Regions from separate parts of the Cellvibrio sp. pealriver genome, predicted to be linked through region 2. Evidence: predicted binding sites of a transcription regulator. Region 2 holds the regulator's gene; each other region holds the start of a gene.
What was found. The regulator FliA, encoded in region 2, starts transcription of late flagellar genes. The targets are predictions, from matches to a motif close to TAAAGTTATNNNNNNNNCGGCCGATANCC.
Positions count from the first base shown of each region.

Region 1: fliD (flagellar filament capping protein FliD) is a predicted target of FliA. The motif match lies at 1,827-1,855, and genes of this name have one in related genera.
Region 3: VC28_RS20070 (flagellin N-terminal helical domain-containing protein) is a predicted target of FliA. The motif match lies at 1,699-1,727, and genes of this name have one in related genera.

Region 1 is NZ_KQ236688.1:1,182,637-1,186,873, forward strand. Features, by position in the region: gene VC28_RS04940 (CHASE domain-containing protein) at 1-1,723, shown strand, start outside; gene fliD (flagellar filament capping protein FliD) at 1,891-3,951, shown strand; gene VC28_RS04950 (acylneuraminate cytidylyltransferase family protein) at 4,155-4,237, shown strand, end outside.
Region 2 is NZ_KQ236688.1:1,517,210-1,521,446, reverse strand. Features, by position in the region: gene flhA (flagellar biosynthesis protein FlhA) at 1-15, shown strand, start outside; gene flhF (flagellar biosynthesis protein FlhF) at 37-1,695, shown strand; gene VC28_RS06400 (MinD/ParA family protein) at 1,869-2,693, shown strand; gene VC28_RS06395 (RNA polymerase sigma factor FliA) at 2,809-3,528, shown strand; gene cheY (chemotaxis response regulator CheY) at 3,728-4,111, shown strand; gene VC28_RS06385 (protein phosphatase CheZ) at 4,146-4,237, shown strand, end outside.
Region 3 is NZ_KQ236688.1:1,173,826-1,178,062, reverse strand. Features, by position in the region: gene VC28_RS20070 (flagellin N-terminal helical domain-containing protein) at 1-1,587, opposite strand, end outside; gene VC28_RS04920 (flagellar protein FliT) at 1,816-2,142, opposite strand; gene flgL (flagellar hook-associated protein FlgL) at 2,251-4,134, opposite strand.

The DNA of each region.
Region 1 (4,237 bases), 330 kb from region 2:
GAGTTTTTATATTAATGAAAAAAATACCAATGGCGCATTCAGTGTCGCTTCTGAACAAGAAGAATATGTTGTTATTACTTATGTGGAACCATGGTTAGAAAATGCGTCTATTTTGGGGTTTAATGTTGCATCTGATCCCACTCGCGCAATTGCTGTGAGCCGCGCACGGGATAGTGGCGCATTTGCGATGACACAACCAGTGCAGCTGTTGAACGATACTCAACGATCACCAGGTGTGATTGTGTATTTCCCCGTGTATGACACGATCAAGCGCTTGCATACAGCAGTAGAGCGCAGAGAACATATTTTGGGCTATGCAACAGCGATTGTGCGTATTGGTGATCTGATTAATGCCGCAGTAATCCCGTTCTCATCTGATGACTTTCATCTCGACATTGTTGATGTGACGGAGCCTGATACGCCGCATGTATTTTATCGTGTAGGCGAATCACATGTGCCGTCTTACGCACAAGAACTTATCTATCAGAAAGAAATTGCTATTGGTGGTAGGGTGCTGCTGTTGGCAATTAACCCGACAGAAAAATTTTTAAATGAGCATGTCAGTTTGCAATCCTGGTTCGTATTGGCTGGTGGTTTGTTGTTTTGCAGTTTGTTGGGTGGTTTTTTGCTGTTGATCAGTGGCCGGACACAGCATATTACCAATCTGGTTGAGCAACGTACTAAAGAGCTGGCTGCTATTTTGGAGAATGCGGTCGAATCGATATTGGTAGTGGATGAACATGGTGTTATTCAAAAAGCAAATCAGGCTGCAGCAAAACTGCTTCACTATCCTCTGGAGCAATTTCCCGGTTTGCATATCGTGGATTTAATTCCGGGGTTAAGCGATGCATTTGTATCCAATAGTACGCAAACAGTAGCACCTGAATTGCGTGAAAGCGTCGGGCGCTGTAGTAGTGGAAAAGAAGTGGCTATCGAGATGAGTGTTAGCCCTGTGGAAATCCATGACCGTAAATTTTTTACCTTTATCATTCATGATGCGACTGAGCGGCGTAAAGTAGAGCGCTTAAAAAGTGAATTTATTTCTACCGTTAGTCATGAATTACGAACGCCCTTAACATCAATAAAAGGCGCGTTAAGTATTGTCACCAGTGGCAGCATGGGCGAGCTTCCCAAAAATATAAATGACTTACTGGGAATTGCCAGTAGTAATGCGGAGAGATTATCCCGGTTGGTAAATGACATTCTGGATATAGAAAAATTGGAATTCGGTAAGGTGCAACTAACCCTTAAGCCGCACAGGGTGTATCCATTGTTGCAACAATCTATCGAGCAAAATTTTGGGTATGGCGCACGTTATGGGGTGACCTTACAGTTGGATGCACCTTCAGAAACTGCCATGGCTGCAGTCGCCAATCTCGATTCAGACCGCTTCTTGCAAATCATGGCCAACCTCATATCGAATGCGGTGAAGTTTTCTTTTCTGGATGGGGTTGTGAGGGTGGTGCTGGTGAGTGAAGGAGACAACATTAAAATATCGGTCATTGATGAAGGGCAGGGTATGGCAGATGACTTCCGCCAACATATTTTCAAGAAATTTGCCCAGGCTGATTCGTCAAACACCCGGCGACGCGATGGAACCGGATTGGGCTTGAGTATTACCAAGGTCATTATTGAGCGGATGGGCGGAAAAATTGACTACCGCTCTACTTTGGGTAAAGGAACCACATTTTTCTTTACCTTGCCTCTTTATACTGGCGATTAAGCTGATTTAAAGGGTTTTTCCGCATAAAAATACAGGAATTGGCGTAGTTTGTGCTCCTGTTGAATATAAGGAGAATCTTTCCTTAAAAAGCGGCAAAACCGGCTAAAGTTTACCCGTGTGCTGCCGCTAACTTATAGCAAGCGGTAATTTTTGGCGTGGAGGTACCTATGGTGAGCAGTACATCGAGCACAACCAACAATAATGGCGCGACAGGTTCCAGCATCATCAGTGCGCTGGGGACTGGCTCTGGTATTGACTCGAATAAGCTGGCTGACCAGTTAACTGAAGCCGCCCATATGGTGCAGTCAAACAGGCTGACCTCCAAAAAAACCTTACTGGAAACCCAGATATCTGATTACGGCTTGCTGCGTAGCTCTTTATCCAAACTTGAAACAGCGGCAGCCGCTTTGGGTAGCTCCGATACATTTAACGCCAAATCGCTATCGGTGCCTGATACCAACCTCCTGAGCATCACCAAATTGGATGCGAAAGCGGCTGCAGGCGGCTATCAAATCAAAGTCGAGCAAACAGCTCAGTCCCAATCACTCAGTTCCGGTACGTTTAGCTCCATGACTGACCCTATTGGTAAAGGAACCTTGGTCATCCGTTTGGGGGAGTGGAATGCAGGATTAAACGATTTTGAAGTTGACTCTAGCAAAACTGCCGGCGGGACAATCACTATCGATGATGGGAACAACTCATTGATTGGTCTGCGCGATGCAATCAATAAAGCAAATATGGGTGTTTCTGCCAGCATCGTGAGTGATGGTGGTTCTTATAAGCTGCTCCTGACATCCAAGTCGGGTGCCAAGAATGAAATCGAAATCACCGCAACAGAAGATCCCGGTGCACTTGGCCTTGCCAGTTTTAATTTCAATGAAACCACGCGTAATTTGACCCAACAACAAGAAGGGTTGGATGCAAAAGTGCGTGTGAATGGCTTATTGGTAAGCCGCGAATCCAACCAAATCAAAGATGTTATCGATGGTTTGGAGTTTGATTTATTCGGTGCCTCGTTGACCGAAACTATCAGTATTTCAATTAATGAAGATAAATCGGTTGCAGAAAAAACCATCCGTGACTTTGTAACCGCATACAACACGTTTAAGACAGAAGTTGAGAAACTGGTTGGTTTTGATGCGGAACTGAAAGATTACGGCAGTTTGAAAACTGATCCTCTAGCAAAAAACCTGATGCAAGGTATCCGTAATTTTCTCTCCAGTTCGATCCCTGGATTAAGCGATGGTTTTACCGCACTTTCCAGTTTGGGTATTCGCACTGAGAGGGACGGCTCGCTGAAAATTATTGAAAATGAGGAAAATACAGGTTTTCGCGCAGCAATCGATACCCATTTCGATAAGGTGCGTGATTTGTTTGTTCCCAAGGTTTCAGCGTCGGTTACGAACCTTGAAGTTTCCAAGTACACAGCAAAAAGTAAACCCGGTACTTATGATGTTGTGATTACCCAGCAACCATCAAAAGGTAAGCTGACCGGCGCAGCAATAGGCGTTGCGTTTCCATTAGATACCACCGGTAAGGATTACAACTTCAAGTTGAAGTTAGACGGCACCGAAACTGCTTTGATTACATTACCTGCCGGAAAAACCTATACAACGGAAGGTGAGTTGGCTGCTGAAATCCAAAGCTTGATCAATCTGGATAGTAACCTGAAAACCGTGAAATCAACGCTGGCGGTGAGTGTTGAGGCAGGAAAGTTGGTATTCACATCCAATACTTATGGCAGCTCCAGTAAAATTGAATTTACAGCGATATCGAGCGATATGGCGGATTTGGGGATTGCTCTCGGTGCTGGCGTATCGGGTACGGATGTTGGTGGCACTGTCGCCGGACAAGCAGCGTTTGGTTATGGCAATGTATTACTACCTGCATTGGGATCTGATGCAGAGGGCTTGAGCATGACAGTGCAACCAGGCGCAACTGGAGGCACTATTACATTTTCACGCGGCTTTGCTGGTGGTTTGACCAATATTGTGAATGACTACCTCAAATCATCTGGTGTCATCAAAGAGCGTGAAGACAATATTAATAAAGAGATTAAGGGAGTCAAAGAAGATGAAACTGATTTGACTCGCCGCAGCGATGCCTATAGAGCGCGTCTGATGGCGCAGTTCCAGGCGATGGAGTCAATTGTCCGCTCGCTCAACTCTACGGGCGATTTCTTGGACGGTATTCTTGATCGTTTACCTTTCACATCCAAAAACAATTAATTCGCGTAATTAACCTTACGCGAATTTTTATCCAGATGTGCATGATATGCACATCTGCAGTTTTTTTATTTCCCCACATTTTTTGATCGCTTATTGTTCTTTGCTGTATCGTGATCTTTGAATCATAGTTTGTTATATACCTATTCTTTAGCTATTTGATAAATGAGCCGTTTAATTATTCACAATTAAAGGTTGGGTAGCTTATGTCAAAGGTATTCGCACTTATTCCTGCGCGCGGTTGGTCTAAAAGCCTGTGGCAAAAAAATATTGCGCCTGTATTAGAGCA
Region 2 (4,237 bases):
GCCGACAGAAAATAGCCCCCGGGCTAGGAGTTGAATATGCAAGTCAAACGTTTTGTAGCGGCTGATATGCGTCGTGCGTTGGAAATGGTTCGCCAGGAATTGGGGCCAGACGCCATTATTCTCTCCAGTAACCGCATCCCCGAGGGGGTTGAGTTGCTGACCACAATGGGTTCCGATTACGAACTTCAGCAGCTCCAGAATCGTCCCTTTGCGGATGCGACCTTCTCGCCCAGCGCTCCTTTGCTGAGTGATGGAGACATCTCTCCGCGTGTATTGGGAAACCCGCAAGCGCGAAAAGTAGCACCGGTAATCAGTAAAGTAGCCGATCATCCTAATGCCGGAAAAACCGGTGCCCAACTGGCGGATGATATTGAAAAAGCACGCCAGCGCATGATCGCCGCCAAAAAAGCAGAAGAGTCTGCAAAAGAGTTTTTAGTTGGCAAAAATACCGTTGTGAATGCAGGCATTCCCCGCAATGCCGTTATGCCTGAGCAAAAGCCACGTGTGGGCACCAGCGCTGCGGAGCGTTATCCATTGGTTGATCCCGCAACGGCACCTGTCGCAACGCCTGCAACTGCTGTACTAACGTCAGCACCTGCACCAGCACCAGAACCCGCGAGTGGCCCTAACCTGAGCCCGGAATCCCTGTCCTTTCGCGATGCGCTGATGAGAGAAGCGCGCATTAAAGAATCCTATTCCAAAGACAGTTTTATTGAGCAGTTGAAAAAGGATAAAAAAGCCGAGCCTGTTGTTCATCAGGAATCTGTTGCCCTGAACTCCGTTAATCATGAATCTACCGAGCAAGCTGCCCAACTTTCCGAGTTACAGGCAGAAATTGCCGATATGCGTTTTTTGCTTGAACAACAATTGGATCGCTTGAGTGGCCAACAATCACCTGTGCCCAACTCGCCCATTCTTGCCAGTGTGGCGCGTCGTCTGGAGCGTTTGAATTTGCCTCAGGATGTCATTGCAAAGGTCATTACGGCCTGTACCAAAACCAAAACGTTGGGCGAGGCTTGGCCAGATGCATTGGCGAATCTGGCGCATCAACTGCCTGTGAACGGCAGCGATATTGTCGATCAGGGTGGGGTATTCGCATTTGTCGGCCCAACTGGTGTGGGCAAAACGACAACGATTGGTAAATTGGCGGCGCGTTACGTACTGCAACACGGTGCTGACAAAGTCGCCTTGATTACCACCGATACCTATCGTATTGCTGCCCACGACCAACTGCGTTCACTCGCACGTATTTTGCGAGTGCCAGTGCGTGTTGTCGATGAAACCAATCCGCTCGACAGTGTGCTGCGCAGTTTGCGCCATTGCTCATTGGTATTGATTGATACAGCGGGTTTCCGTCACGGTGATCCGCATCTGAAAGCCCAGCTGCAGGCGCTTGCGGAACAACAGCAGGTGAAGACTTATTTGGTGATGTCATGCAACAGTCAGGCGCAAATGCTGAAAGCGTCGGTGCATGCTTATGGCACTGCCCGTTTGCAAGGTTGCATTCTGACCAAACTGGATGAAACTGCCAGCATTGGTGAGGCATTGGGTGTGGTAATGCAAAATCGTTTACCGATTGTGTACACCACAGACGGACAAGATATTCCCAAGCATCTGGAAGTCGCGCGTGCGCATCAGCTTGTATCAAAAGCCGTCGCATTGCTCAAAACAAATCCGGCAACGGCGGTTTCTTAAACAATCAATTGTGATAAGCAGGATAAAGTACCGGTGAAACTGAAATTAGTCGGATGAGTTGCCAAACCCTATCTATACTCAGTTCACCATTAGTGTGTCCGGCCAGTATGTCTGCAAGACAAATCACAATGCCCGGCACGCAACGTAAAGAACAGGTTTGGAGTTATGTGTAGATGAGCCAAGTGCGACCAGTACAAGTGATCGCTGTGTCCGGCGGTAAAGGCGGGGTAGGTAAGAGTAATATTTCCGTCAACCTGAGCATTGCATTGGCAGAATTGCGCCGTCGCGTGGTCTTGCTGGATGCCGATTTGGGGCTTGCCAATGTCGATGTTCTGTTAGGGATTCGCGCTACCCATACCCTGGCCGATGTCCTGGCTGGTACCCATAGTCTGGCGGACGTTTTGGTCACTGGGCCAGCGGGTATGAAAATTGTTCCTGCTTCCTCCGGCGTGCAACGCATGGCTGAATTAAGTTCAGCCGAACATGCGGGTTTGATCAATGCCTTCAATGATCTTTCTGATCAAGTCGATATTCTGGTGATAGACACTGCAGCCGGTATTTCGGATACCGTTGTCAGTTTTGTGCGCGCAGCAAATGAAGTCATCATTGTGGTATGCGACGAGCCATCGTCAATTACCGACTCTTATGCGCTGATCAAATTATTAAACAAAGAATACGGAATGCAGCGTTTCCGTGTGGTCGCCAATATGACGCGCACCCCACAGGAAGGTCTGAATATGTTTAACAAACTCAATACCGTTTGCGACCGTTTTCTGGATGTCACTTTGCAGTTTGTTGGCCAAATTCCTTTTGACGAAAATGTGCGCAAAGCCGTACAAAAACAGAAAGCCTTGTTGGAGTTTGCGCCCTCATCAAAAGCGTCAATTGCAATCCGCGCATTAGCGCAAGTAGTCGATAAGTGGCCACTGCCTAATTCACCAACCGGGCGCTTGGAATTTTTTGTAGAACGCTTGTTACAAGCAGCGAACTCACGCTGATTGATAATGCAAGCTAACTCTGTGGATCTAAAAGGTTGTGCCACAAGGCTGTTGGAAAAACACCGTATTGCTGTAAAAAAGAAGGTGCTCAATGGTCGCAGTCAATGGTCTAGCCATGTACGATAAAAAAGCATTATGCGATGCACACATTAACATCGAAGACTATGCGCCTTTGGTAAAACGCATCGCTTATCACATGATGTTGCGTATGCCTGCCAGCGTGCAGGTGGACGACCTTATCCAGGCCGGAATGATTGGCCTGATTGAAGCCTCCCAAAAATACGATGCCTCCCGTGGTGCCAGTTTTGAAACCTATGCGGGTATCCGCATTCGCGGCGCGATAGTGGATGAAATGCGCCGTGGCGATTGGGTGCCACGTTCCGTGCATCGCAATGCACGTCGTATTTCCCAAGCGGTTGCTGCTGTAGAGGCGCGCACAGGCCGCGATGCAAGCGACAGCGAAGTTGCCGCTGAACTGGGTGTGAGCCTCAACGAATATTTTGAGATGCTGCAAGACTCCAATGGCAGCCGCTTGTTCAGCTACGAAGAAACCTTTGGCGAAGAAGACAGCAACATCGATGCGACTGAGCACAGCAGTGCATTTGCCAGTCCTCTCGATGGCCTTCAACGAGACGGCATGAAATCCGCCTTGGTCAAAGCGATAGCGCAATTGCCCGAGCGTGAACGGATGGTATTGGCACTGTATTACGATCAAGAGCTCAACTTGAAAGAAATAGGCTTGGTGCTGGGTGTCAGTGAGTCACGTGTCAGCCAGATCCATAGTCAGGCAGCAGCGCGCCTGCGCAATAAACTGGTTGGCTGGCAATCGGCCTGATATCTGCCTAAAAGTTGAGCATCCTGGTGTGTGAGCGCCTCCAGTCCCGGCCGAGTTGGGTAAATACTCTGTGTTTTCAGCGATTTGGGCTATTATTCAAATTAAAAGTTGAGGATTTCCGTGCCGGAGCTGGCCGAAGTTTCAACTCCTACTAGACTATGATTAAACGAAAATCCCGAAAGGGTGTGTGGAGGTTGCGTTGGATAAGAATATGAAAATCTTGATTGTTGATGACTTTTCAACAATGCGACGGATTATTAAAAACTTGCTGCGGGATTTGGGGTTTTCCAATACCCATGAAGCTGACGATGGCGTAACGGCATTACCCATGTTGAAAAGCGGTGATTTCCAATTTTTGGTCACTGACTGGAACATGCCAGGTATGACGGGTATTGACTTGCTGAAGGCCGTGCGTGCGGACGAAAAGCTGCGTACCTTGCCCGTATTAATGGTGACTGCTGAAGCCAAACGCGATCAGATTATTGAGGCGGCGCAAGCGGGCGTAAATGGTTATGTTGTAAAACCATTTACTGCACAAGCGCTCAAGGAAAAAATTGAGAAAATTTTTGATCGCGTTGGTTAATTAGTGCCGATCAAATAATAAATAAGGCGTTGCCATGGCATCAGAACTTCAAGCATCTTCCAACGAAGCATTTGTTATCGAATTGAAAGAATGCGCCAAATTGCTTACTGAAAAATTGCAGAGTAA
Region 3 (4,237 bases), 340 kb from region 2:
GAAAATTGCGTTGACATCAGTTGCTGCAGCAGCAGAGCCCAGTCCAAACGAAATTTGGGATACGTTGCCTTCCAGCAACAAGCGGGTTCCGCTGACGGTAGCGGTGATACCAGTTTGGTCTGTCTTGTCATTAAACATTTTGGCCAAATCTGCCATCGTTGTGGTCGCAGTACCAGCAGCAACCGTGATGTCAACACCATTGAGCGAGATATCATCAGCACCAACCAAGGTCGCCAGTGAAATTGCACTGAAGTCCAGTACCGCAGAGGTATATGCAGTAGCAGTCACACCGGTCTCGCTGGATACCGAATTGATCGCAGCAACTTTCGCAGCCAAGGCTGGGTTCGCCACAGTTTGATCAGTTGTGGTTGCAGGGATATCAACACCATTAATCTTTAAATCGCCGGAAGCCAAGTTGCCATTTCCTGCAGCATAACCCTCTACAACACCTGCAGTATCATTTTCACGGAAACCCAGTGCATCCAACTGAGCTAAGGTACCAATAGAGCCACGGGTCACAGTAACAGGATCACCATTGTCTGCCTTTAAGACGATGCGAGCATTCGCAGCAGTGGTAATACCAGTTCCCAACGCAGTAGCAGCGTCTGTTACGGTGATAGAAGACACGTTTTCTGCAGAGATAGACAATTTGCCATCATCGCCAATAGTCGCGGTAAATTTACCACCGCTTTCGGCATTCATCTTGTCAACCAATTCAGCCAAGCTGCTGGTGCCTTTGGTGCCACCACCAATATCAATTGCGGTGGTAGTGCCGTCGAGGTTAGCCAGGGTAACAACTACTTTATCAGTTGACAGTAAAACACCGTCACCTGCATCAGTCGCACTTGCTACAGCATAGGTAGAAGCAGTTACACCATTCACATTGGTATTGATATGGTCTAATAACTCCTGGTCAGTGTCGCTAGTGCCGTTGAAGGAATCAGTACCTTTAATGATTGACTGGCCATTAATCAAAATACTGCCTTCTCTGAGCACACCTACCGCAGGCGCAGCACCAGTGGTCAGATTGTTAAAATTCGAGGCACCGCCCATCAAATCCACACTGGTAGAACCCATACCCAGAGTTTTGGCATCCATCGCTGGCACTTTTAATTCGACTGTTTGATTAGCCACTGAACCGACTTGCAGCTCTACTTTACCCAACTTGCCATCTAACAGGTTTTGGCCGTTGAACGCGGTGGTTTTAGCGATACGATCCAATTCTGATACGAGTTGTTTTACCTCGGCATTCAGTGTTTGGCGGTCGCTGGCGTTATAGATACCGTTTGCGGACTGTACTGACAGTTCACGCATACGTTGCAGGATGTTGGTTGATTCTGACAGCGCACCTTCAGCGGTTTGAATCAGAGATACACCGTCGTTAGCGTTACGGATTGCTTGGTCAAGACCGCGAACTTGTGAAGTCATACGGTTGGCAATTGCCAAGCCGGCAGCGTCGTCTTTTGCTGAGTTAATACGCATACCGGAAGACAAACGCTCGGTGGAGCGGTCAAGCGCGTTGCCTGAGCTCATCAACTGACGTTGAGCATTCAGAGAGGCGACGTTTGTGTTAATTACTAAAGCCATGATGAATCTCCTGGATTTAAAGTACGCAGTGGCTGATCAAGTAGGAAGGCCATGCTGCTAGTGTCGGTTGATGAAGTCTGACGCTAACAGCTTAATCAGCACTTCTAACTAGGTTATCGACACATCCAGAAGGAGCTTTAGAAATTTTTTATGGCAGGAATAAACTTTTTGTACAAAAAATTATTTGAAATAAGCACTAAGAGTTATAAAAAGCATGCAAACCGTCAATTAACCACCATAGGCATCAATCGCCTTGGCTGCCTTTCCATTTTGACGCAATTCTGACGCCGTGCTTTCACGGTTCGTTTCAGCAAGTGCCGATAACTCTTTATTAATCAGTTGGATTTCTTCAATAAGGCCTGCAGCTTTTGCCTCAAGATCGGCTTGCGCCAATGATTGAAGGTATTCATGGTCACTCAGCGACAAAAGCCCCTGTTGACGCTGTTGCACCAAGGTTTCAAACGATTCCCAATCGCCCGCCTGGGCAAGAGACAAAAGAGCTTTTGATTGACTGAGCGCACGAACCAAAGGGTCAAGCAAAGGGTTGATATCCATAAATACAACTCTTGGTGATAGAACAACTCTTAATAATAGCCAAAGGAAGACTAACGCTATAAAGCAAGATTAGCAAAAGATAAGTGACCTGCGTAGAAATGATGAAACTTATAAATAACTAAAAAGCGATAACTGGCTTACTTTGGAAAAGCTTTGTTGTGTGGCATTGAGCACCAATGTCTGCATGGACAGTTGAATGGACGCCTCGCCATAATCCAGATCCTGTAAACCTTTCAATACCGTCTTGGTTGAGAGCGTAATATCCAGGTTCAATTCTTTACTGCTCTCCAGAGTATTCAAGCGCGATCCCATCTCACCCTGCACGGACGTAAGATTGGTGACTGCGTTTTGCAAATTGGTCAACGTCTTGGCAACGATTTTGGCCAACTCCTCTTTGCTCTCTGGTGAATCTACCACTGTTTTCATCGCCTCACTGAAACGAGTCAGTGTAGTGAGTAGCCCTTGTTTATTGGTGGACTCTACAAAAAAACTATCGCCCGTTTCGATGAGTACACCGCGCGTTGATGATGTACCCGTATCCTGCGTACTCAAACCTGTAACGTTATTGATATTCAGGTTCCCGCCCTTAATAGTAATTGGAGCATTGGTATTTGAAATTAATCCCTGATCGGTAACCGTGACTCCCAACCGCGCAAGCTTTGCAGCATTGTCGGGTGTACGGAATGCGTTGGCCAAATCAGCAGCGCTGGTGATGTTTTGATTGAAAGTAATGGATTCCGTTCTCCCATTCACTTCCAACTGAAACGTTGCAGGCGATGCACTGAAATCGGTTGCCACACCAAATGCAAATGGCAAATTAACAGATGTCGTTCCATTACTTTGCGTGTTAAACCCTAACGCAGTGTCGGTGTCTGGCGTACCATTGCGCACAGTAATATTTAAACCGGTTGGCGATTGAAAGCCGGTTGAATCAACCACTACACCTAATTTGGCTAATTTATCTGCGTTACTGGGCGTGCCGGTAGTACTGTTTAATGCAGCAGCCAAATCAGTTGCGTTAGTCACGTTTTGATCGAGTAACAGGGTTTCTGTTTTTCCACCGACGGTAATAGCAATATTCGTCGGCGTTACGGAGAAATCGAATGCACCTACTGCACCAAAATCCAGTTCGGCAGGAATAGCCGGATTACCCGCATAAGGGTTTCCCAGAATTTTAAATTTCGCACCCGCGACTTCAATATCATCGCCCGGAATGTACAGCTGTGCAGGTAGCAATACTTTTCCACTTGCCCGTTCAGTAACAGTGAAATTTACCGCTGAGCCATTTTTGGTGAAGGTAATTTGTAAGTCTTCCGGATAAAGGCGATCAAACTCTTGCTGGTCGATCACCTCACCTACCGAAATCACTGCCGGAGGAATTGCTTTGTTACCTGCACCAGCAGAAGTAGTGAATGTGTTATGCCCGCTGGGAATATCAACAAATAATCTTTTTCCTGAATCACTTACCGCCACAGTAACCGATGTAGACGCTTGCAATCGCAATTGCCCTTCATCGCCCATGTAAGTGAAATTTCCGCCGATATCACTGACAAATGGCTTGGTATCACCTTTGTAGCCCGCAAAAATATACTGGCCCGATGCATTGCGGGTATTTTGCAAATTCGCAAGCTCAGCTATTCGCGTATCTACTTCTGCTGCCAATGCTTTGTAATCGGTAGACGTATAAACCGCGGTGTTACCTGCTTTCACTGCAAGCTCGCGCATACGTTGGACAAGGTCGATAACCGTTTGCGTTGTCGATTCCTCAAGATTCAGGTTGGACTCGGCAATATTAATATTTTTTCCGTACTGCTCAGTGCGTGCCAATTCCTGATTGAGGCGTAAAATGGCCGTCGCGGCCACAGGATCATCCGCAGGCGATAATACTTTTTTACCGGTAGCCATTTGCTCCTGGGTTTTGGTGACCGCAGACTGCGCCTGCCCCATTCCCAGAGTTGCGATGTTATAAATTTGTGAGGTGGATACGCGCATGACCAACTCCTCTAAAGCGGCAAATGTTTGCCTCATTGATTACTTACAGTCTACCAATGCAGGATTTGATCCAATTTTTATGGAATGAAAATGTGAAATTAAA